2 regions of the Stutzerimonas sp. R40042 genome follow, and region 2 is predicted to be linked to the other one. Evidence: riboswitches for the same ligand, from Rfam matches in the RefSeq annotation. Region 2 holds a riboswitch; the other holds the start of a gene.
The links. Region 2 has a riboswitch for cobalamin ahead of OUY36_RS04030 (TonB-dependent receptor domain-containing protein). Riboswitches for the same ligand answer to the same signal wherever they lie in the genome.
Positions count from the first base shown of each region.

Region 1: another riboswitch for cobalamin. It lies ahead of btuB (TonB-dependent vitamin B12 receptor); the one in region 2 lies ahead of OUY36_RS04030 (TonB-dependent receptor domain-containing protein).

Region 1 covers NZ_CP113258.1:1,454,854-1,466,445, forward strand. The annotation lists gene OUY36_RS06905 (cytochrome ubiquinol oxidase subunit I) at 1-753, shown strand, start outside; gene cydB (cytochrome d ubiquinol oxidase subunit II) at 764-1,906, shown strand; gene cydX (cytochrome bd-I oxidase subunit CydX) at 1,954-2,058, shown strand; gene OUY36_RS06920 (cyd operon YbgE family protein) at 2,055-2,348, shown strand; gene OUY36_RS06925 (group II truncated hemoglobin) at 2,440-2,901, shown strand; gene OUY36_RS06930 (C40 family peptidase) at 3,085-3,717, shown strand; gene OUY36_RS06935 (C40 family peptidase) at 3,794-4,318, shown strand; gene nhaD (sodium:proton antiporter NhaD) at 4,511-5,764, shown strand; gene OUY36_RS06945 (metallophosphoesterase family protein) at 5,785-6,588, opposite strand; cobalamin riboswitch at 6,734-6,953, shown strand; gene btuB (TonB-dependent vitamin B12 receptor) at 7,072-8,925, shown strand; gene OUY36_RS06955 (hypothetical protein) at 8,972-9,541, shown strand; gene cobO (cob(I)yrinic acid a,c-diamide adenosyltransferase) at 9,538-10,149, shown strand; gene OUY36_RS06965 (cobyrinate a,c-diamide synthase) at 10,274-11,566, shown strand; gene bluB (5,6-dimethylbenzimidazole synthase) at 11,563-11,592, shown strand, end outside.
Region 2 covers NZ_CP113258.1:857,264-868,855, forward strand. The annotation lists gene OUY36_RS03980 (riboflavin synthase) at 1-285, shown strand, start outside; gene ribBA (bifunctional 3,4-dihydroxy-2-butanone-4-phosphate synthase/GTP cyclohydrolase II) at 297-1,376, shown strand; gene ribH (6,7-dimethyl-8-ribityllumazine synthase) at 1,560-2,036, shown strand; gene nusB (transcription antitermination factor NusB) at 2,033-2,518, shown strand; gene thiL (thiamine-phosphate kinase) at 2,531-3,493, shown strand; gene OUY36_RS04005 (phosphatidylglycerophosphatase A family protein) at 3,545-4,042, shown strand; gene OUY36_RS04010 (retropepsin-like aspartic protease family protein) at 4,127-4,774, shown strand; gene ribA (GTP cyclohydrolase II) at 4,893-5,510, shown strand; gene OUY36_RS04020 (hypothetical protein) at 5,507-5,914, shown strand; gene OUY36_RS04025 (cobalamin-binding protein) at 5,914-6,714, shown strand; gene OUY36_RS04030 (TonB-dependent receptor domain-containing protein) at 6,737-8,593, opposite strand; cobalamin riboswitch at 8,690-8,906, opposite strand; gene OUY36_RS04035 (AAA family ATPase) at 8,979-11,592, opposite strand, start outside.

The DNA.
Region 1 (11,592 bases), 600 kb from region 2:
ATCGCCACCCGTTCGGTGGATGAGGAGGTCAAGGGGATCAAACAGCTGGTTGCCGAACACGAGTTGCGCATCCGCAACGGCATGCTCGCCTACGAGCGCCTGCAGGTGCTGCGCACCGGCGACAAGTCGCCCGAAGCCATCGCCGCCTTCAACGAGGTCAAGCAGGACCTCGGCTACGGCCTGCTGCTGAAGAAGTACACCGCCAACGTGGTGGATGCCACCGATGCGCAGATCAAGCAGGCGGCGCTCGACACCATTCCCAACGTGTTCAGCCTGTTCTGGACCTTCCGCGCGATGGTTTTCTCGGGCTTCCTGATGCTGGTGCTGTTCGCCCTGGCCAGCTGGGCATCGATCAAGCGCAATGCCGAGAACAAGCCCTGGTTGTTGAAGTTCGCGCTGTTCAGCCTACCGCTGCCCTGGATCGCCGCGCAGACCGGCTGGTACGTCGCCGAGCATGGTCGTCAACCCTGGTCCATTGCCGAAGTGCTGCCGACCCATCTCTCCACTTCGACACTTGCGGCGGGTGATATCTGGGGCTCGCTGATCGCCCTGGTCGCCTTCTACAGCCTGCTTCTGGTGATCGAGATGTTCCTGATGATCCGCTTCGCGCGGCTCGGCCCGAGCAGCCTGCATACCGGCCGCTATTACTTCGAGCTGGAGGCTGCGGCCGCCAATCAGGTGCAACGGTTGCGCGAAGCGGTTACCACCCCGGCGCCCGCCAAGGACGCTCCCACCGAACCGACCGCGATGTGAGGTAAACGAGATGTTCGACTACGAGGTTCTCAAGCTGGTCTGGTGGGTGCTGATCGGTGTGCTGCTGATCGGCTTCGCCCTGACCGATGGCTTCGACATGGGCGCCATGGCGCTGATGCCCTTCGTCGGCAAGACCGACAACGAGCGGCGCGTGGCGATCAACACCATCGCCCCGCATTGGGACGGCAATCAGGTGTGGTTCATCACCGCCGGTGGCGCCTTGTTCGCCGCCTGGCCGATGGTCTACGCGGTGGCCTTCTCCGGGCTGTACTGGGCCATGCTGCTGGTGCTGTTCGCGCTGTTCTGCCGGCCGGTGGGCTTCGACTACCGCAGCAAGGTGGAGGACCCGCGCTGGCGCAGTGCCTGGGACTGGGCGCTGTTCGTCGGCGGTGCGGTGCCGGCGCTGGTGTTCGGCGTGGCCTTCGGCAACCTGTTTCTCGGGCTGCCGTTCCAGCTCGACGAGCTGATGCGTTCGACCTACCACGGCTCGTTCTTCGCATTGCTCAACCCGTTCGCGCTGCTCTGTGGCGTGGTCAGCCTGAGCATGCTCAGTGCTCACGGCGGTGCCTGGCTGATGCTGCGTACCGATGGTGACCTGGCCGAGCGCTCGCGGCAGGCAACGCGCCTCTGCGTGCTGGTGTTCCTGTTCGGCTTCGTTGCCGCCGGGGCATGGCTGGCGCTGGGAATCCAGGGCTTCAGCCAGCTTTCAGTGACCGATCCGGGGGCAGCGCTCAATCCGCTGCTGGACAAGCAGGTGGCCCAGGACAACGTCGGTTGGCTGGCCAACTACTCGCGCTATCCGATCACCCTGATCGCACCGGCGGCAGGCATCGTCGGCGCATTGCTCGCGCTGCTGGGTTCCACTCGCAACAGCGGTGGCGTGAGTTTCCTCGGTACCAGCCTGATGATCGTTGGCAGCATCTGCACCGCGGGCTTTGCGCTGTTCCCCTTCGTCTTCCCGTCGAGCCTCGACCCGGCTTCCAGCCTCACCCTCTGGGATGCGGTGTCGAGTCACAAGACGCTGGGCATCATGTTTGTCGTGGCCTGTATCTTCGTACCGCTGATCCTCTGCTACACGCTGTGGAGCTACATCCGCATGTGGGGGCGCCTCAACCAGAAGACCATCGAAGCCAACCCTCACGGCCTTTATTGAACGAGCAGGTGGGCGGATGTCGCCCACCGTGCCAAGGAGATCAGACTATGTGGTACTTCACCTGGATTCTCGGCGTATTGCTGGCCTGCAGCTTCGGCATCATCAATGCCCTGTGGCTCGAGGCCACGCAGGACCTGGACGCAAAGCCTTGATCGGGCTGACCGGCGGGCGGCTGTATGGCGCAGCCGCTCGCACGCTCTCCCTGTTGCTGGCCGGGCCGCTGGCGCTGGTTCTGCTGATTCACCCGGCGGCCATGCTGGACGGGCAGGGCGGCTACAGCCATCCGCAATTGATGTTCGTGATGTGGGGCATCTCGGCAGGCTTCATCCATGGTGTCGGCTTCGTGCCCAGGCACGGCGCCTGGCGCCTGGCGTTCCATCCCTTGCTCGGCTGGCCTCTGATGGGGTTGGGCTATCTGATTCTCTGGCAGGCGCAGCGCTAGCACTCCACTTCAATCGACCCGCTTGTTGCGATTTTCGAACGAGCCGGCGGCCTGTCTGTGGCCGCTACGGTTTTCTTCAAGGAGTAATGTCTTGAACGCTTCCATCGAACCAACCCCTTATCAGGAACTGGGCGGTGACGAACCGCTACGGCGCCTGGTCGACCGCTTCTATGATCTGATGCTGTGCGAACCCGATGTAGCCGAAGTGCGCGACATGCATGGCAGCGATACCACGCAGATCCGGGAGCGACTGTTCGATTTCCTTTCCGGGTGGCTTGGCGGCCCCTCTCGTTTCATCGAGAAGCATGGCCACCCGCGGTTGCGTTTTCGCCACCGCTTTTTCCGCATCGGCGTGCTCGAGCGCGACCAATGGATGTTCTGCATGCACAAGGCGCTGGCCGAAACCCTCATGGGCGGTGACTTGCGCGTCCGGCTCGAGCAGGCGATGGCGGACATGGCCGATGCCCTGCGCAACGATTCGCATGATGCGCACGGCTGCGGTGCCGGCGGTTGCGCAAGCGCGCCGGAGCACGCCGGGCAGTGCGGATGCTGATCAGCCCGGATAGTGCTCTCGCGGCCGACGCAACCGAGATCAAGCGGCTGCGTCGGCCGCAGGCGGGGCGCGCAGACGTTTTGTCGCAGGGGATTCGTCACAATTCGTCCGATTGAAATTGATCATCGAAGCGATAGAAGGCATAGTCGCCGGCACTTTGGAATCAATGACACGGCCGTGCCCATGCGCCAACGCTTCGCACCCCTCGTGCCTCTCGCACTCATCGCCCTGCTGACCGCCTGCGCCGGCCAGCCCGTACAGACCGAGCAGCAGATCGAATCGCCTCGGCTGTCGCACAATCATCCTCTTGCAGACTTCGACTTCGCTGCCCTCGACAAGAGTGAAGAGCAGTCGTTGGCCGAACTGACCGACGAACACGACTACCAGCTGCCGCAGCTGGCCGACAGCATCCTCGAGCGCGGCTTCACCCTGGTCGGTACCCCGTATCGCTACGGTGGCAGTTCGGTGAAGAGCGGATTCGACTGCAGCGGCTTCGTCGGTTTTCTGTTCCGCAAGGAAGCCGGGCTCGAGCTGCCGCGTTCCACTCGCGAGCTGATCAACCTCGACGCACCGGTGGTCAAGCGCAGTGAGCTCGAGCCGGGCGACGTGGTGTTCTTCAACAACCGCGGCCGTGGCCGAGTCAGCCACGCCGGTATCTACATCGGCGACGACCAGTTCATCCATGCCTCCAGCAGCCGCAGTGGTGGCGTGCGCGTCGACAGCCTGGACGACAAGTACTGGCGCGCCAGTTACATGGAAGCCAAGCGCGTGCTCGCTCTGGCTTCGGACCTGGTTCCGCACACGGTCCATCACTGATCCCGCGACCTGTGGGGGTTGCGTCTTCCCGTACATGCCGGCAGAGTGATGGCTCATTTGCCTGGACCGCTCTGCCATGCACTATCCGGCTCGTCTCACGCTCGTTGTTCTGACTGCGCTGCTGACCGCCTGTGCCGGGCAGGCGCCCACGCCGCCACTCGTGCAGACGCCCAAGGCCCATCAGGCCGTACCCGGCGCCGCTGAAGACGTGCTGTTCAGCGCGATTGGCCTGGTCGGTACGCCCTATCGCTGGGGCGGCAACACGCCGGACAGCGGTTTCGACTGCAGTGGCCTGATCGGCTACGTCTACCGCGGCGCAGCCGGCATCCAGCTCCCTCGCACTACTCAAGCCATGAGCAATCTGCGCGGCCCGTCGGTACGGCGCGACGCACTGCTGCCCGGCGATCTGGTGTTCTTCGCGACCAGCGGTGGGCGCCGGGTCAGCCACGCAGGCATCTACGTTGGCGAAGACCGCTTCGTTCACGCGCCATCATCTGGCGGCACGGTACGTCTGGACAGTCTTACTGCCGGCTACTGGCAGAAGAGTTATCTGGGCGCCAAGCGCGTGCTCGACCAGGAGCAACTGGCCCGCAACCCCTGAGCCTCATCCGCATAGAACCCCCGTCGTAGACAGCCTGTCTTTAGTCGCATTCATATGCTGAAACATTCTCCGTTTGACATGCGGTGATTCCGCTCGTCTGGTGCTTTGGCTAACATGCGCCTCCCCAATTCCTCCCCGTGCGTCGTTCCGTCGCGCACAGACCCTTTTTCCCCACTTCCCATTAGGTGAGATATGCCTGAATTGCTGACGTACGTGCTGATTGCACTGGCGGTGGCGGCGCTGCTTGGCGTCGTGCTCGAAGAAGTAACCCATGTGAACAAGGCCAAGGTGACGCTGTTCTTCGGCACCCTGGCCTGGCTGCTGTTGTTCATCTTTGCTCCGGCTGGCGAGGTGCGGGAAACCGTGCTGGAAAGCCTCAACGAGAACATCGCCGAGATCGCCGGATTGTGGATCTTCCTGGTGGCGGCGATGACCTTCGTCGCCTACCTGAACAAGAAGGGCATGATCGAGAACCTAATCTATCTCGTCTTGCCGCAAAGAATCAGTGAGCGCGCGCTGCTGTTCCTCACCGCGACCTTCTGCTTCGTGTTCTCCTCGCTGGCCGACAACATCACCGCGACGCTGGTTTCCATCACCCTGATCCTCTCGCTGCAGCTGGATAGGGCGAAGACCATCAAGTTCGCCACGTTGGTGGTGTTCGCGGTCAACTCCGGTGGTGTCGCGCTGATCACCGGTGACGTCACCACGCTGATGATCTTTCTCGCCGGCAAGGTGGCGATTCTTCAACTACTGGTGCTGGCCGTTCCGGCGTTCATCGCGGTGATGGTGCTGGCGGCGATGCTGTCGATCGGTATGCGCGGCGAGGTGGTGGTGCAGGCGCACCGTAAGGACGTGCGCGGCGTGGATGTCGCCATCGCGCTGATCTTCCTCTGCACCATTCTCGGCACCATCATCGGCAACTTCCTGTTCCAGATTCCGCCAGTGCTGACTTTTCTCGCCGGGCTTTCGGTGATGTTCCTGGTTGCGCGCTTCTTCAGCGACGACAACGACTCCGATCCGATTCTCGAATACGTGCGTCAAGTGGAGTTCGAGACGCTGTTCTTCTTCCTCGGCATCCTTCTGCTGGTGGGCATGCTCAAGGAGGTTCGCGTGCTCGACGGGCTGGTGCACATCTATGACCAGGTGCCGGCGGTGATGGCCAACTACCTGATGGGCGTGATGTCCGCGGCGATCGACAACGTGCCGCTGACCGCCGCGTTGCTCAAGTCCGGGCTGCAGATGGGCGTTGCCGAATGGATGGTGCTGACCTACGCGGTCGGCGTCGGCGGTTCGCTGCTGGTGATCGGTTCGGCCGCCGGTATCGTCGCCATGAGCAAGGTGCCGGGCCTCACCTTCGGCAGCTACCTGCGGCACATGCTCTATCTGTTCATCGCCTTCAACATTGGCTTCGCCGGGGTCTACCTGATCGGCCTGTCGATAGGCTGATCACGGCGCGCGAGCGTGGGTCACCAGCTCAGGTTGAAGTGCGAGCCCAGCACGAAGCGACCGTCGAGCAGGTCCCAGCGCTCGACGCAGACCTTCTTCTCCTCGCCCGGGTGCAGCTTGAGCCGGTTGAAGGAGTTCGGCGAGGTGCCACGCAGGCGGGTCGAGAGTGTGGTGCCCGCCTGCACCATCCAGATCTCCCGCGCGAGGCCGCTGTACTGCCTGGACAGCGGCAGCACGTAGGGCAGATGGATGTGCCCGCCCATCACCAGATCCAGCCCGTGCTCGGCCCAGCGTTGCAGCGCGGGTTCAGCGCCGTGCTGCAGATTGCTCAGATCGCTCGGTACCATCGCGCCGAATGGCTGGTGGGCCACCACGATGCGAATCTTGCGCGGGTCACCCTCGGCCAGCCGCTGCGCCACCCGTTCCACTTGCCGCCCCGTCACCACGCCGTCCTTGTGTCGGCGCGGATGGGTGGTATTGAGCCCGATCACCAGCATGTCGTCGTTCTCGAAAACCGGTTCCAGCTCATCACCGAAGTGTCGCCGGTAGTTGCCGTACGGTGTGAACAGACGGGCGAAGAGGTTGTACAGCGGGATGTCGTGATTGCCCGGAATCACCAGCGTTTCGCCGACGCCGTCGGCCTCCAGCCGACGGACGAAGGCCGCGGCACTGGCGAACTGCCCGCGGCGGGCGCGCTGGGTGATGTCGCCGGAGAACACCAGCAGATCGGCTCGATGCTCACTTACATGATCCTCCAGCGCCTGGACCACGGCGGGTTGCTCGGTGCCGAAATGGGTGTCGGAGATCTGCACGATGCTGGTCATGGGCTTGGCTGAGGGTCCTGGCTGTTTGCTGGCATTGTTGCATTCGAAGCCTTTCGGCGTCCGCCGTTCCAAGCGGCGAGATGCAAGCGAAGATTGCAGAGGCCGTGCGACAACCTCGTGGTTGCGTGATCCCCGACCTTGGACTAACCTCCGCGTCGCCTCAGGTGCCCCCTGGCCTTGTGCCAGACGGGTGAAACAGGGAAGCCGGTCCATTCTCACGAAGATTCCGGCGCTGCCCCCGCAACGGTAGGCGAGTCGAGAAACCGCAACGGCCACTGTGCATGACGCATGGGAAGGCGCGGTTTCGAGATGCCGCACGGCATACGCTCGCAAGCCCGGAGACCGGCCTGTCGCATTTCACTGACAGTGCGGCGGGCGCTGGGCGGGTGCATATCCCTCGCGGTATTCCCTTCCTTTTGCGGTTCCTCCGTCTGTCTTCGTCGACTTTCAGTCGTGCGGGTGGGCACGACGGAGACCTGAACCTTGACTGGCAAGCCCCGTTTCAAGCCAGCGGCCTATGTGCTGCTCGGCAGTTTTCCCTTTTCCATCGGCCAACTGGCCGCAGCCCCGCTGGATCTCCAGCAACAGGTGGTGACCGCCACCCGTACCGCGCAGACGGCTCAGCAGAGCCTGGCCGCGGTAACCGTGATCGACCGCGAGCGGATCGAGCGCAGCCAGGCCAATTCGCTGCCGGAGCTGCTCAAGCAGGTGCCTGGCGTTTCGCTGGCCAACAACGGCGGGCCCGGCAAGTCCACCTCGCTGTTCATGCGCGGCACCGAATCCGATCATGTGCTGGTGATGATCGACGGCATCAAGATCGGCTCGGTCACGGGCGGCGGCGCGGCCCTGCAGGATCTGCCGCTGGAGCTGATCGAGCGCATCGAGGTGGTCCGCGGTCCGCGTTCCAGCCTGTACGGATCGGAGGCCATCGGCGGGGTGATCCAGATATTCACCCGCAAGGGCCAGGGGCAGGGCGTCAAGCCGTTCTTCTCGGCCGGCTACGGCACCCATGACACCTATACCGGCAGCGCCGGCGTTTCCGGCGGCGACGGTCGTGGCTGGTACAGCCTGGGCGTCAGCGGCTCGGACACCGACGGCATCAACGTCAAGTCGGCGGACACCAGCGGCTACGAACGTGACGCCGACGGCTATCGCAACCTGTCCGCGACACTGAGCGCCGGCTACCGCTTCGACAACGGCCTGGAGCTGGACGCCAACCTGCTGCAGGCCAAATCCCATAACGACTACGACAGCGTAAACCGCGCCCGCACGTCCGGTTTCGGCGCCAATGCCGATGGTGAGTCGAGGGTCTTCGGCACCCGTGCGCGCTTCAGTCCGCTGGAACCCTGGCGGGTGACACTGCAGGCCGGACGCAGCGAAGACAAATCCGATGCCTATCAGGACGGGCAGTTCTATTCACGCTTCGACAGCCGTCGCGACACGCTCAGCTGGCAGAACGATATCGAGCTGACTGCGGGGCATACGCTGATCCTGGGTGCCGATCACCAGCGCGACGAGGTCAACGGCACCACGGTCTATGCCGAGGACTCCCGGGACAACGACGGCTATTTCGCGCAGTACCTGGGCGAAGTCGGCCGCCATGATTGGCAGCTGTCGCTGCGCCGGGACGACAACGAGCAGTTCGGCCAGCACGACACCGGCAACATCGGCTACGGCTATGCGCTGACCGACTGGCTGCGCGGCACCATCAGCTACGGCACGGCATTCAAGGCACCGACCTTCAACGAGCTGTATTTCCCCAACTACGGCAATCCCGAGCTGAATGCGGAAACCTCCGAGAGCCTCGAGATCGGCCTTGCCGGGCAGCATGTCTGGGGCCACTGGGCAGTGAATGCCTATCGCACCGTAGTGGATGACCTGATCGCCTATGACGCCAGCATCTCCGCTCCGGCCAACGTGCAGGAAGCGCGCATCCGTGGGGTCGAGCTGGTGCTCGGCAGCCAGTTGCTCGGCTGGGACTGGAATGCCAACTACAGCCTGCTGGAACCGGAGAACCGCTCCGCCGGCGCCAACCGCGGCAACGAACTGGCGCGTCGGGCCAAGCAGCTGTTCAACCTCGATGTCGACCGTCGGCTCGGTGCCTTCAGCGTCGGTGCCAGCCTGCACGCCGAAGGGCAGCGCTACGACGACCTGGCCAACACCCGCGAGCTGTCCGGCTACGCCACCCTCGACCTGCGCGGCGAATACCGCATCACCCCGGAGTGGCGTCTGCAGGCGCGCGTCGCCAACCTGCTGGATGCCGACTACGAGACCGCCGAGGGCTACAACCAGCCCGGCCAGGCCGCTTACCTGACCGTGCGCTACCAGGCGCTGTAAGACCGCGGCGCGGGCATGTCGCCCGCGCCCACAGAAGGAGACTGCAATGATCAAGCTTGCCCCGAGATACCAGCTGCTGGGCGGCCTCGCGCTTGCCGCGCTGCTGGCCATGACCCGCGGACAGCACTTCGCCAGCGTCAACCTGCCGAGCGCGTCCTGGGCGGTGTTCTTCCTCGCCGGCGTCCTGGTGCGGCCGAAGTGGGTGTTTCCGGCACTGTTTCTCGAGGCGTCGCTGTTGGATTTCGCCGCCATCCAGTGGGCCGGGGTCAGCGACTGGTGCATGTCGCCAGCTTACTGGATGCTCGTGCCGGCTTACGGTTCGCTGTGGCTGGGCGGCCGGCTCTACGCCCGTCTGCATCGTGACCAGTTCAGCAGCCTGGCGACCCTGGCGCTGTGCGTGATGGCCAGCGCCTTCGTCTGCTACCTGTTCTCCGGCGGCGGCTTCCTCTATTTCTCCGGGCGCTACCCGGAGCCGACGCTGGCGCTGCTGGTCGACCGAATCGCCACCTATTACCCGCGCTACCTGTCGACCCTTGCGCTGTATGTCGGCGTCGCCGCGCTGCTGTTCGTCGGTCTGCGCGCCTGGTCTGGGCAGCGTGACGAGGCCCGCGCATGAGCGAATCCAGCGAACGCGATGATCGCCACAAGGCGCGCATGCAGCGCAAGAAGGCGCTGATCGACGAGAAGATCGCCGAGGCGCAGGACGAGTACGGCCTGCTGCTGGTGCACACCGGCAACGGCAAGGGCAAGAGCAGTTCCGCCTTCGGCATGGTCGCGCGTGCGCTCGGCCATGGCATCAAGGTCGGCGTGGTGCAGTTCATCAAGGGCGCGGCCAGCACCGGCGAGGAGGCGTTCTTCCGGCGCTTTCCGGACGAGGTCCGCTACCACGTGATGGGTGAGGGCTTCACCTGGGAAACCCAGGATCGCCAGCGCGACATCGCCAAGGCCCGCGAGGCCTGGGCGGTGGCGGCCGAGTTGCTGACCGATCCCGAGATCGGCCTGGTGGTGCTCGACGAACTGAACATCGCCCTGAAGTACGGCTATCTGGAACTGGCGCCGGTGCTCGCCGACATCGAGTCGCGTCCGCTGTTGCAGCACGTGGTAGTCACCGGTCGCGGCGCGCCGGCGGGTCTGATCGAGGCGGCGGATACCGTCACCGAGATGGGCCTGATCAAGCACGCATTCAAGGCCGGCGTGAAGGCGCAGAAAGGCGTCGAATTTTGATGCCTGCGCTCAAGACATTCACGGACCGTTGCGTAGGCTGGATGGCGTCTGTTTCATCCACCCTCGGCGTGGTCGGTGGATGGGTGAAGCGTCATCCACCCTACGCTGCTGATGAGAGACCGCAATGACCAGTAGAAGCTGCCCGGCGCTGTTGATCGCCGCGCCGGCCTCCGGCCAGGGCAAGACCACCGTCACTGCGGCTCTGGCGCGGTTGCATGCGCGGCAGGGCAAGCGCGTGCGGGTGTTCAAGTGCGGGCCGGACTTTCTCGACCCGATGATCCTCGCGCGTGCCAGTGGCAAGCCGGTCTATCAGCTCGACCTGTGGATGGTCGGCGAAGAGGAGTCGCGACGCCTGCTCTGGGAAGCGGCGGGCGAGGCCGACCTGATCCTGATCGAAGGCGTGATGGGCCTGTTCGATGGCGCGCCCTCGGCGGCCGATCTGGCGCGGCGCTTCGGCGTACCGGTGCTGGCGGTCATCGATGGCTCGGCCATGGCGCAGACTTTCGGCGCCATGGCGCACGGGCTGAGCAGCTTCCAGCCGGACCTGCCGTTCGATGGCGTGCTGGCCAATCGGGTCGGAAGCGCCCGGCATGGCGAGATTCTGCGCGACAGCCTGCCGGAGTCGATCCGCTGGTACGGCGCCCTGCCGCGCAGCGTCGAGGTCGAGCTGCCCAGCCGGCACCTGGGGCTGGTACAGGCCGAGGAGCTGGCTGATCTGGACGCCCGTCTGGACGCCGCGGCCGATGCGCTGGCACGCAGTGCCGACACCGAGTTGCCTGCCCCGGTCAGCTTCGCCGCGCCGGCCAGCGCGCCGCTCGAACCTCTGCTGGCGGGTGTACGCATCGGCGTCGCACGCGATGCCGCCTTTGCATTTCTCTATCAGGCCAATCTCGACCTGCTACAGGCGTTGGGCGCCGAGCTGCTGTTTTTCTCGCCGCTGCGCTTCGCCCGCTTGCCGGCCGTGGACAGTCTCTACCTGCCGGGCGGCTATCCCGAGCTGCACCTGCGCGGCCTGTCGCGCAACCGCGCCATGGCCGAGGCGATCCGCGCGCATCATGAGGCGGGCAAGCCGATCCTCGCCGAGTGCGGCGGCATGCTCTACCTGCTCGACGGGTTGACCGACCGTGGCGACGAGCGCGCGCAGATGCTCGGCCTGCTGCCCGGCGAGGCGCGCATGCAGAAGCGCCTGACGGCATTGGCGCTGCAGGAAGTGGAGCTGCCGGAAGGGCGACTGCGCGGGCACACCTTCCATCATTCGGCGCTGGAGTCGCCACTCGAGCCGCTGGCTCGCGGCGAATGCCCGAACTACAAGCGCACCGCCGAAGCGGTCTACCGCCGGGGCCGGCTGACGGCGTCCTACATCCACCTGTACCTGCCGTCCGATCCGGCAGCCGCCGCGGCGCTGTTCCGGCCATGAGCGCGCACGCTTTCAGCCCTCAGGAG
Region 2 (11,592 bases):
CGCGAGCTGGCCAAGTACATCGCGCTCAAGGGGTCGATCACCGTGGATGGCACCAGCCTCACGGTCAATGCGCTCAACGGCGCCGAATTCGAGCTGACCATCGTGCCGCACACCCTCGGCGAAACCATCATGGACGACTACCGCCCCGGGCGGCAGGTGAACCTGGAGGTCGACCTGCTGGCGCGTTACCTGGAGCGCCTGATGATGGGCGACAAGGCCGCCGAACCCAAGGCCTCGGGGCTCACCGAAGGTTTTCTCGCCGAGCACGGCTACCTGAAGAATTGAGGAGACGCCCGATGGCGCTCAATACCGCTGAAGAACTGATCGAAGACATCCGCGCCGGCAAGATGGTCATCCTCATGGATGACGAGGACCGCGAGAACGAGGGCGACATCATTGTCGCCTCCGAGTGCGTGACCGCCGAGCACATCAATTTCATGGCGCGCTTCGCCCGCGGCCTGATCTGCATGCCCATGACCCGCGAACGCTGCGAGCTGCTCAAGCTGCCGCTGATGGCGCCGCGCAACGGCTCGGGCTTCGGCACCAAGTTCACCGTTTCCATCGAGGCCGCCGAAGGGGTGACCACCGGCATTTCCGCGGCCGACCGCGCGCGTACCGTGCAGGCCGCGGTGGCGAAGAATGCCAAGGCCGAGGACATCGTCAGCCCTGGCCACATCTTTCCGCTGATGGCGCAACCGGGCGGCGTGCTGGCGCGTGCCGGCCACACCGAGGCTGCCTGTGACCTGGCGCGCATGGCCGGGTTCGAGGCCAGCGGCGTGATCTGCGAGATCATGAACGACGACGGCACCATGGCCCGCCGGCCGGAGCTCGAGCTGTTCGCCGAGCAGCACGGGCTGAAGATCGGCACCATCGCCGACCTGATCCACTACCGCATGATCCACGAGCGTACCGTGCAGCGGGTTTCCGAGCAGCCGCTGGAAACCGAGCTGGGCCAGTTCAACCTGGTCACCTACCGCGACGGCGTCGAGGACACCGTGCACATGGCGCTGACCCGCGGTGAGATTTCCCCGGAAGAGCCGACCCTGGTGCGCGTACACAACATGGAGCCGCTGCGTGATCTGCTGCTGGTCACCGTGCCGGGTCGCTGGAGCCTGCGCGCGGCGATGAGCGAGGTGGCCAAGGCCGGCAAGGGCGTGGTGCTGCTGCTCGGCAATCCGCTGACCGGCCCGCAGCTGCTGGCGCAGCTGACCCGTCAGCAGCCGCCGACCCCGGCCACCTACAGCACCGTCGGCGCCGGTTCGCAGATCCTGCGTGACCTGGGCGTGCGCAAGATGCGCCTGATGAGCGCGCCGATGAAGTTCAACGCGATATCCGGCTTCGATCTGGAAGTTGTAGAATACCTGCCCGCTGAGTAAGGGTGCCGCGCTACTGCGCTTGGACATACTGCGTTGAAAACAGGCGAGGCTTGCTCATTTACCTCGGTAAACTCCGCCGCCTCACCTGCTTTCGCCTTGTCTGTCCTGCGCTCGCTACGCGCTGCTCCGTAGGGCTGTCCTGTTTTGTCCATAAGCTCTTTAACGCTATACGAGATTTGTACCATGCCCCTGAAGACCATCGAAGGAACCTTCATCGCCCCGCAGGGCAAATACGCCCTGGTCGTAGGCCGCTTCAACAGCTTCGTCGTCGAGAGCCTGGTCAGCGGCGCGGTCGACGCGCTGGTTCGCCACGGCGTCAGCGAAAACGACATCACCATCATCCGTGCACCGGGTGCCTTCGAGATTCCGCTGGTCGCGCAGAAGGTCGCGCAGCAGGGTGAATACGACGCCATCATCGCCCTTGGCGCGGTCATCCGCGGTGGTACGCCGCACTTCGAATACGTCGCCGGTGAGTGCACCAAGGGCCTGGCCCAGGTCTCCATGGAGTTCGGCGTACCGGTTGCCTTTGGCGTGCTGACCGTCGATTCCATCGAACAGGCCATCGAGCGTTCCGGCACCAAGGCCGGTAACAAGGGCGCCGAAGCCGCACTCTCCGCACTGGAAATGGTGAGCCTGCTTTCGCAGCTGGAGGCGAAGTGAGCCTGAATCACGACGATAGCCAGGACGCACCGCAGCCCAAGGCCAAGGGCAAGATCGCCACGCGCCGGGTCGCGCGCAGCCTGGCGATGCAGGCGTTGTATCAGTGGCACATGGCCGGTCAGAGCCTCAACGAGATCGAGGCGCAGTTCCGCGTCGACAACGATTTCAGCGGTGTCGACGGTGCCTACTTCCACGAACTGCTCAACGGCGTGGCGCGCAAGAAGACCGAGGTCGACCAGGCCATTGCGCCGAATCTCGACCGTCCGCTGGACGAGCTCGATCCGGTGGAGCTGGCCATCCTGCGCCTGTCGACCTACGAGCTGATGCAGCGCATCGACGTGCCGTACCGCGTGGTCATCAACGAAGGCATCGAGCTGGCCAAGGTCTACGGCGCCACCGACGGACACAAGTTCGTCAACGGCGTGCTGGACAAGCTGGCCCCCTCGCTGCGCAGCGCCGAAGTGCGCAACCACAAGCGCTGAGGGCCGCTCGCCTTGCTGGGTGAGTTCGAGCTGATCCGTCACTACTTCGCCGCCGCCGCTTGCGCCAGGGCCGGCGGCGAAGTCGTTCTCGGCATCGGCGATGATTGCGCCCTGTTGAAGATTCCCACTGGTGAGCAGCTGGCGGTATCCACCGACACGCTGGTCGCCGGCGTGCATTTCCCTGATCCCTGCGATCCGTTTCTGCTCGGCCAGCGCGCCTTGGCCGTCGCCGCCAGCGACCTGGCCGGCATGGGCGCCATACCCATCGGCTTCACCCTTGCCCTGAGCCTGCCGAGCGGCGATCCGCTCTGGCTCGCCGAGTTCGCCCGTGGACTGGATGCCATGGCGCTCGACTGCAGCCTGCGTCTGATTGGCGGCGATACCACCCGTGGCCCGCTGTGCCTGACGGTAACGGTGTTCGGCCGCGTGCCGGCCGGGCAGGCGCTGACCCGCGCCGGCGCGCAGACCGGTGATCTGCTCTGCGTCGGTGGTGTGCTGGGCGAAGCAGCCGGAGCGCTGCCCCTGGTGCTTGGTCAGGCGGAAGCCGATGCGGATGTCGCCGAACACCTGCTGGCGCGCTACTGGTCGCCACAGCCTCAGCTGGCCCTGGGCGAGGTGCTACGAGGCAAGGCCACGGCGGCGCTGGATATCTCCGACGGGCTGCTGGCTGATTGTGGGCATATTGCCAAGGCTTCGGGCGTGGCCTTGCAGATCGAGCGTGATCGGCTGCCGTTGTCCGAGCCGCTGCGCCGTTTCGCTGGCGACGCCGAAGCGCTGCGTTGCGCGCTGGCTGGCGGCGACGACTACCTGCTGGCCTTCACCCTGCCGCCTGCCGAACTGGCGCCGCTGCAGGCTGCCGGCTGGCCGGTGCAGGTCATCGGCCGGGTGACGGCGGGGCAGGGGGTGCAGCTGCTGGACGCGGCGGGCAACGAGGTGGCCGTGTCCGAACGCGGCTACAACCATTTCAATCCATGAGGGCGTTGCGGGCCTGCTCAGCCCGCGATCAATCCGAGAAGGAACGCTGTTTTGACTGATACCTCGCCGGTCGCGGCCAAGCCGCAAACTCTGGTCTGGTCCGATCCCTGGCACAACCTGGCGTTCGGCTTCGGTTCCGGACTGATGCCCAAGGCGCCGGGCACCTGGGGTTCGCTGGTAGCGCTGCCGTTCGTGCCGCTGTGGCAGTTGCTGCCAGGCTGGGGTTATCTGCTGATGCTCGGCTTGACCATGCTGTTCGGCGTCTGGCTGTGCGGCAAGGTGGCGCGCGAACTCGGCGTGCACGACCACGAAGGCATCGTCTGGGATGAGTTCGTCGGCATCTGGATCACCTTCTGGCTGGTGCCGGAGGGCTGGTACTGGCTGCTGCTCGGCTTCGTGGTGTTTCGCGTGATGGATATCGCCAAGCCCTGGCCGATCAGCTGGGTGGATCGGCATATTCATGGTGGGGTGGGCATCATGCTCGACGATGTCCTCGCCGGGGTCGCCGCCTGGGCGGTCATGCAGGGACTGGTGGCGCTGTTGGTTTGATTGTGCGTCCGGTCGCTGCAGGCGGTCGGCCATTGAAGGATGATCGGCGTTCGCCCCGGGCCCGGTTTCGAGGAAGAAATAGCCATGCGTAGCGTCTCCGTTCTGTTCGCCAGCCTGTTGCTCCTGCCCGCGCTGGCGCAGGCCGCCTCCATGGTGCAAGTGGTCGGGCTGTTTCCGGGCGCTGCGGTGGTCAACGTCGACGGCCAGCGCAAGCTGGTCAGGGTCGGGCAGACCGGGCCGGGTGGCGTCCAGGTGGTCAGCGCCGATGCCAGCGGCGCGGTGCTGCGGGTCGACGGCGTCGAGCGTCACTACAACCTGAGCCGTGAATACAGCGGCGCCTATGCAGCGCCGAGCAAGACCCAGCTGAGCGTGGCCAAGGGCACCGGCGGCCATTACTGGATTGCCGGTGCGATCAATGGCCAGTCGATCCAGTTCCTCGTCGATACCGGCGCCACCTCGGTGGCGATCAACGAGCATCAGGCTCGTCGCTTGGGCATCGACTATCGTGTCAACGGCCGGCCGATGGTGGTGAGCACCGCCAGCGGCACGGCCAAGGCCTGGCGCGTGCACCTGAACAGCGTCAAGGTCGGCGCGATCGAAGTGCTTGGCGTCGAGGCCGTCGTCGTCGAGGGCGGCTCACCCACCGAGGCGCTGCTCGGCATGAGCTTTCTCGGTCGGGTCAGCTGGCGCGAGGAGCAGGGCGTGCTGGTGCTGGAGTCGAAGACCTCCTGAGTTCAGGCTGATCCGCCTGCACGGCACGATAGACACGCTCGACGGCGAACTCTTCAGCCAGATGTGCCCCCGGTTAGTGTTATAGTGTCCGCTTTTCTGCCGCCTGGGATTTCCGCCCGTGTCTGTCGTGTTCGTCGCCGCTTCCCAACTGCCGACACCGTTCGGCGTGTTCACCATGCATGGTTTTCTCGACCAGGACACTGGCAAGGAACATGTCGCGCTGACCCTCGGCGACGTGGCCGATGGCAAGCCGGTGCTTGGGCGTCTGCATTCCGAATGCCTGACCGGCGATGCTCTGTTCAGCCTGCGCTGTGACTGCGGCTTCCAGCTGGAAGCGGCGCTGCGCGCGATTGCCGACGAAGGTCGCGGCGTGCTGCTCTATCTACGTCAGGAAGGACGCGGCATCGGCCTGCTGAACAAGATCCGCGCCTACGAACTGCAGGACGCCGGCGCCGATACCGTCGAGGCCAACGAGCGCCTGGGCTTCGCCCCGGACATGCGTGACTACGGCATCTGCCTGCCGATGCTCGAGCACCTGGGTATCGCCGAGATCAAGCTGATGACCAACAACCCGCGCAAGGTCAAGGCGCTGCAAGGCTTCGGCATCCGCGTGGCCGAGCGCAAGCCGCTGCAGGTCGCGCACAACCCGCACAACCGCAAGTACCTCGCCACCAAGGCCGGCAAACTCGGCCACATGCTCGGCGAGATCCACCAGGGCGAAGCCGAGCAGTCGTGAACCGCCTCGCCGTTCGCCGCCAGCTCGCGCGTGACGGCTGGCTGCACACCCTCCTGATGGTGATGCCGGTGCTGGTGCTGGGCCGTGCACCGGCACTGCGCATTGACTGGGGCCTGCCTCTTTTCGCTGCCGGCCTGGTCTCGCTGTTCTTCAGCCTGCCGGCCTTCACCGCCTTCAAGCACGCACTGATTGCCATCGAGCAGGCGTTGGAAAGCCCTATGGAGGCCGACGCCTGGGCACGCTTGCGTCGCCTCCGCCGTCGCGGCCTGCTGATCGCCTCGCTGCCGGCCTGGTTCGCCGCCGCCGGGGCGCTGCTGGGCATGGAACCGGTGGCCCGCCTGTTGCTGGTATTCGGCAGCCTGGTGCTGCTGGTGCTCTACCGTATTCCGCGGCAGCTTCACTGATGCGTCACCTTTTGCTCGCCGCTCTGGCGCTGCTGGCCACCTTGCCTGCGGTGGCCGCGCAGCGGGTAGTAAGCCTGGCGCCCTCGCTCAGCGAAATCATGCTGGAACTCGATGCCGTAGACCGCCTGGCCGGTGTGCTGGACGGCGGCGAACGTCCTGCGGCCCTGGCTCAGATGCCATCGGTGGGGCGTTATGGCCAGGTCGAGATGGAGACCTTGCTCAGCCTGCGCCCCGATCTGGTCCTGCTCTGGCCGGACAGCGTGCCGCGCAGCCAGCGCGAGCAGCTGCAGCAGTTCGGTGTTCCCGTGCTGGTGGTGGCGCAGACTCGCCTCGACGGGCTGGCCGAGCAATTCAGGGTGATCGGCCAGGCGGTCGGCCGCACGGAGCAGGGCGAGCGCCTGGCCGAGGCGTTTCGCGCCGGCCTCGCCGAGCTGCGCACAGCCTACGCCCGTGAACAGCCGTTGCGGGTGTTCTACCAGGTCTGGAACCGCCCGCTGTATACCCTCGGCGGGCAGCAGATCATCAGCGAAGCGATCGAGGTGTGTGGCGGGCGCAACGTCTTCGCCGACCTGACCCTGGCCGCGCCGCAGGTGAGCATCGAAGCGGTGCTCGCCCGCGACCCGGAAGTCATCCTGGCCGGTAGCGGGGCGCAGCTGGACGAATGGCAGGCCTGGCCACAGCTAGATGCCGTGCGCAACGGGCGATTGCTGGAAGTGCCCGACAAGGGCCTGGAGCGCCCGAGCTTCCAGATGCTGGGGGCGATCCGGAAGCTCTGCGAGGTGATGGCGGCAGCGCCCTGAGCGGGCGCGCCGGTAGACGCGATTACAGTGATGGAGTCCAGGTGACGGCGAACAGCAGGGTTCGCGCCGCCTCGTGATAGCCGTAATTCTGCGACGGATCCCACCAGTTAGCTCCGTCTGGGCGGTTATAGGTCGCCAGTGCATAGTCGCGATCGAACAGATTGTTGACCTTCGCCTCCCAGCGCAACTCGGGATGGCTCTGCCAGGCTGCTCTTAGGTCGAAGACCCCATAGCCGGACAGCTCGCGGGTGTTTGCGATGGTGTCGTAACGGGCGCTGGAAACGTGCCAACCGGCGCCAGCCGAAAGCGCGCCGAACGTACGATCAAGGTCGATGCTGAGTGTGCGCTTTGCCCGTCGCGCCAGAGTATGGCCGCTATCCCGGTCGCGCGGATCGATGATGCTAACGCCGAGGCTCGCCTGCCAGCCCAACAGCTCACGCGCCGCGCTGGCTTCGAAACCGTTGATCCGTGCCTGGCTGACGTTTTCCATCCGGGTTCCACCCCAGGCAATCATGTCTTCGACATCGGTGCGATAAAGGGAGGCTTCCAGTTGGGTCTCTTCGAATTCGCCGCGCCATTGCAATTCGTACGTCTTCGAAGTCTCCGGCTTCAGGTCCGGATTGGGACCCCAGGCGGGCGGTGCGTAGAGGTCGGTGAACGTCGGGGCGCGGAAGCCTTCGCCATAGCTCAGAATCCAGCGCTGCGACTGACCTACCGGCAGGCTGAAGGCTGCGTTCCAGCTGTTGTGGCTGCCAAACTGCTGGTTGTCGTCGTGACGCAGACCCAGTTCGGTGCCGAAGTGTTCGCCCTGGAAGCTGTGCTGAGCAAAAAAGGCGAGATTGTCGCGGCTGTCTTCCTGGTAGGCGGTGGTGGCATCGAGGCGGTCCTCGTACCAGTCGCTGCCCGCGCTAAGCTGCTGGCGCTCGCTCAGCTGCAAACGGTTGATCCAGGCTGCAGAGTGGCGGGTGGTCTCCAGCAGACCGTCGTTGTAGTTGGAGCCGACCGCGCGGTTGCGATCGAAGCTGCGACCCAGCTCCAGACGGCTGTTCCAGACGTCGCTTAGCTGGCCGTCCAAATAACCGCTGTAGCTGCTGACACGAAACTCGTCCTGCGGCGTGCCCGGGGCGAACTCGTAGGCATCGTCATACTCGTTCTTGCCGCGCTGGTCGTTGAGACTCAGGCCGGCTTTCCAGTCCGCATCGAACTGGTGATCCAGCTTCAAGTGCAGGGCCTTGTTGCGCTGGCCATCGTTGTCTTGGTCAGCGCCGCGATTGTCGCGGGTGATGTCGAAGCCGTCGCGCTCATCGAGGCTGGCGCCGAGGTGGACGCGAGTCTGCTCCGTTCCTGCTGCCAGGCTCAGGCTGCGCTGAAAGGTCTGGTCGCTGCCGGCGGCCAAGCGGACTTCCGGATTTATTCCGGGTTTGCCGCGACGGGTAAAGATCTGGATGACGCCACCAATGGCATCCGCGCCGTAAAGCGAGGAGCGCGGCCCACGGATCACTTCGACACGCTCGATGTTGTCGATAGCCAGGTAGTCGAGACGGGCGAAGCCGCTGGTGGCTGAAGCAATGCGTTGGCCGTCGACCAGTACCAGTGTTTGCGCGGTTCCGGTGCCGCGCAGCGACAGCGATGGCAAGCCACCGGCGCTGCTCACCTGCACGCCCGGGACCCGACGCAACAGCTCGGGCACGTTGCGTGCCTGCAGGCGTTCGATATCGGCGCGAGTGAAGACGGTATTGGCTGCAGTGGCCTGGGCGCGGGGCTCGGCCTGGCGGGCCGAGGTGATAAGCATGCTCGGCAGTTCCTGCTCGGCATCGGCAGCAAACACCTGCACGCCAGGCAGCAGCGCCACGGCGAGGGCAAGTCGGGACAGTTTCATTCTTGGAATTCCTCAAAAGATCGCAAACTTTTGAGGAGGGCAGGAACAAGCGCGGGATGACGGGCAGCAGCGCTTGACGGTGCTGCCCTCCGCAACACCAGTCGAATCCGTCAGGCCGGTCTCCGGGCTTTCGACACGCATCACGCTCACCTTCCCATGTCGGAACACAGTGGCTGTCGAGCGGACGGCGATCCCTGAGGATCACGGTCGATTACCGTTGCGGGGGCAGCGCCGGCCTTGCTCTTCGAGCGCACCGGCTTCCCGTTTAATGCCGACCTTTTGGTCGCGCACACCTGGGCGGATAAGAAAACGCGCGAACCTTACGGCCGATGCTGGCGAAACACAAGCGGACCAATGGCCGCAAGGTCTGCCAGCCCGGCGACCGCTAGGACAGCCCGCCGACGATCTTCAGCCCGCTCTGCCCGTTGCCCTGGCGCTGCACCTGAATCTGCACCGGGATGCGTTCGTGCATCTCGGCCACGTGGCTGATCACTGCCACCTTGCGGCCCTGGGCCTGCAGCGAATCCAGCGCGTCCATGGCGATCTGCAGCGACTCGGGATCGAGGCTGCCGAAGCCCTCGTCGATAAACAGCGATTCGATCCTGAGCTTGCTCGACGCCATCGAGGCCAGGCCCAGTGCCAGGGCCAGCGAGACGAGGAAGGTCTCGCCGCCGGACAGCGAATGCACCGAGCGCAGCTCGTCGCCCATCTCGGTATCCATCACCAGCAGGCCCAGCGGACTTCCGCCGCGCTTGAGCCTATAACGGCGGGCCAGCTGACGCAGCTGCACGTTGGCGTGCTGCACCAGCAGGTCGAGGTTGTAGGCCTGGGCGATCTTGCGGAAGGCGCCGCCGTCGCTCGAGCCGATCAGCGCGGCGATACGCCCCCAGCGCTGCATTTCGGCGCGCGCCTCGTCGATCTGTGCCAGCAGCGCGTGGCTCTGGCGGCGGCGCTTGTCGTCGTCGAGCAGCGCGGCGCGGGTTTCGGCGCAGCGCTGCTCGGCCTGTTCGCAGCGCTGCAGCTGTTCGGCGTGTGCCTGTTGCAGCTGCGTGGCTTCAGGCGCCTCGGTCTGTTGCTGCTGATGGCTAGCCAGTCGGGCGAGACAGCCGTCGAGTCGCTCGCGACAGCGAGTCAGGGTTTCGGCGTTCTGCTGCAGGCGCTGGCGCGCCTCGCTCAGCATTGCCTCGTCCATCTGCAGCAACTGGGCGAGGGTGGCGTCGTCCAGCGCCGGATGGGCGCTGCGCCAGGCGGCGAGTTCGACCTGCAGCGCGTCGCGCTCCTGCTGCAGTTCGGCGTGGCGCTGGCGGCCGCTCTGCTGTTCGCTCTGCAAGCGGGTCAGGCCGAGTCTGCCGTCGTTGAGTTGGCGCTCGATTTCGACCTGGGCCTGGCGCGCGGTCTGGATGGCCAGGTCCAGTTGCTGCTGCCAGGTGCTGGCGCTGGGCTGCTCGCCGAGGCTGGTCTGCAGTGCCTGCCGGCAGGCCAGCAGCAGCTTCTCGCGTTCGGCCAGGCGTGCCTGGCAGCTCGCCTGTTTCTCCTGGCGATGGCGTTGTTGCAACTGCTCGTCGCTGCGGCGCTGCTCGCACTGGCGCAGCTCATCGGCCAGCTCGGTCTGCGCCTGCAGTTGCTGCAGGCGCGTGGCGATGTCAGCGTCCAGCTCCATAAAGGTCTGCGCCGGATCTTCGCGCCAGTGCTGCAGACGCTCGGCCGGTAGCAGCTCGGCGAAGGCCGTCAGCTCTGCGTCGAGCTGCTGGGCGTCGCGGGCGAGGGCATCGCGCTGGCGCTCGAGCTGCTGGGTCGCTTCGACGCAGGCCTCGCGCGCGGCCTGCCAGGCTTGCTGCAGGGTTTCGCTGCGCTGCTGCAACCCGAGCAGTTGTTGTTGCTGCCGGCTGGCATCGGCGATCTGCTGGTTCAGGTTCGCCAGTTGGGCTTCCAGCCAGTCCGCGCGTGTTCCTTCGGGTTGGCGAAGCAGTTCGGCATGCGCTGGCAGGGCGTGCAGACGCGGGGCCAGCGTCTGCAGCTGCGCCTCGACCTCGCTCTGACGCTGCTGGCTCTGGCGCAACTGGGTGTTCAGCGCGACGTGGCGGTCGCGCAGTTCCTGCAGGCGCTGGTCCTGGGCCTGCAGCGCTTCGCGGGCGCGTTCGGCCTCGTGGTCATCCTGCTGATCGAGGCCGGCGAGCATGGCATCGGCCGCATGCCAGGGATGTTCCTGGCTGCCGCAGACCGGGCAGGGCTCGCCCGGCACCAGCGCGGCGCGTAGCGCCTCGACATTCGCGCTGCGCGCCAGGCGCTGGCGTTCGAGCAAGGCGAGGGTGACGTTCAGCGCCTGCTCGGCGGCGTCGCGCTCGGCGCGGACCTGTTTGCCCAGCGGCACCAGGCCGTCCAGCTCCGCCTGCTGGCCGGTGGTGGCGTCGCTCAGTTCGCGTCGGCTGGTTTCGAGCCCGCGTTGCTGAGACCAAAGCTCGCGCAGGGTCGCGGTTTCGCGCTCGGCCTGGCGCCATTGGTCCAACTGCCCATGCAGTTGGGCGAGCTGTTCGGCCAGGCCGACTTCGCTGCCGCGCTCATGCTGTAGAGCGTCCAGCGCCTCGCGGGCCAGGCTTTGCCGGGTTTCGGCAGCCTTGGCCTGCGCTTCCAGTGCCGGGAGTTCGCCCTGACCTTGCTGCAGCCGTGCTGCCAGCTGCACGGCCTGTTGCAGACGCGGGCGGTAGCCGTCCCAGGCGCTGCACAGCGGTTGCAGCGCGGCGCTGCGCCCCAGTTGCTGGCTCAGCGCGGCGAGTTCCGCCGCGGCGCGCTGCTGGCGCTCGGCGAGCTGCGTGAGCGTCGCTGCGCCCGCAGTCACCTCGGCATCGGCCCGGGTGCTGTCCTCGCGGATAGTGGTCAGGTCGGCGTTCAGATGCTGCAGGCGTTCCTCTTCACGGCGCGCCTGGGCCAGCCGCGGTTCGGCGTCCTGGCGCGCCTGTTCGGCCGAACGCAGTTGCTCGCTGGCGGCGCTGCATTGGCTC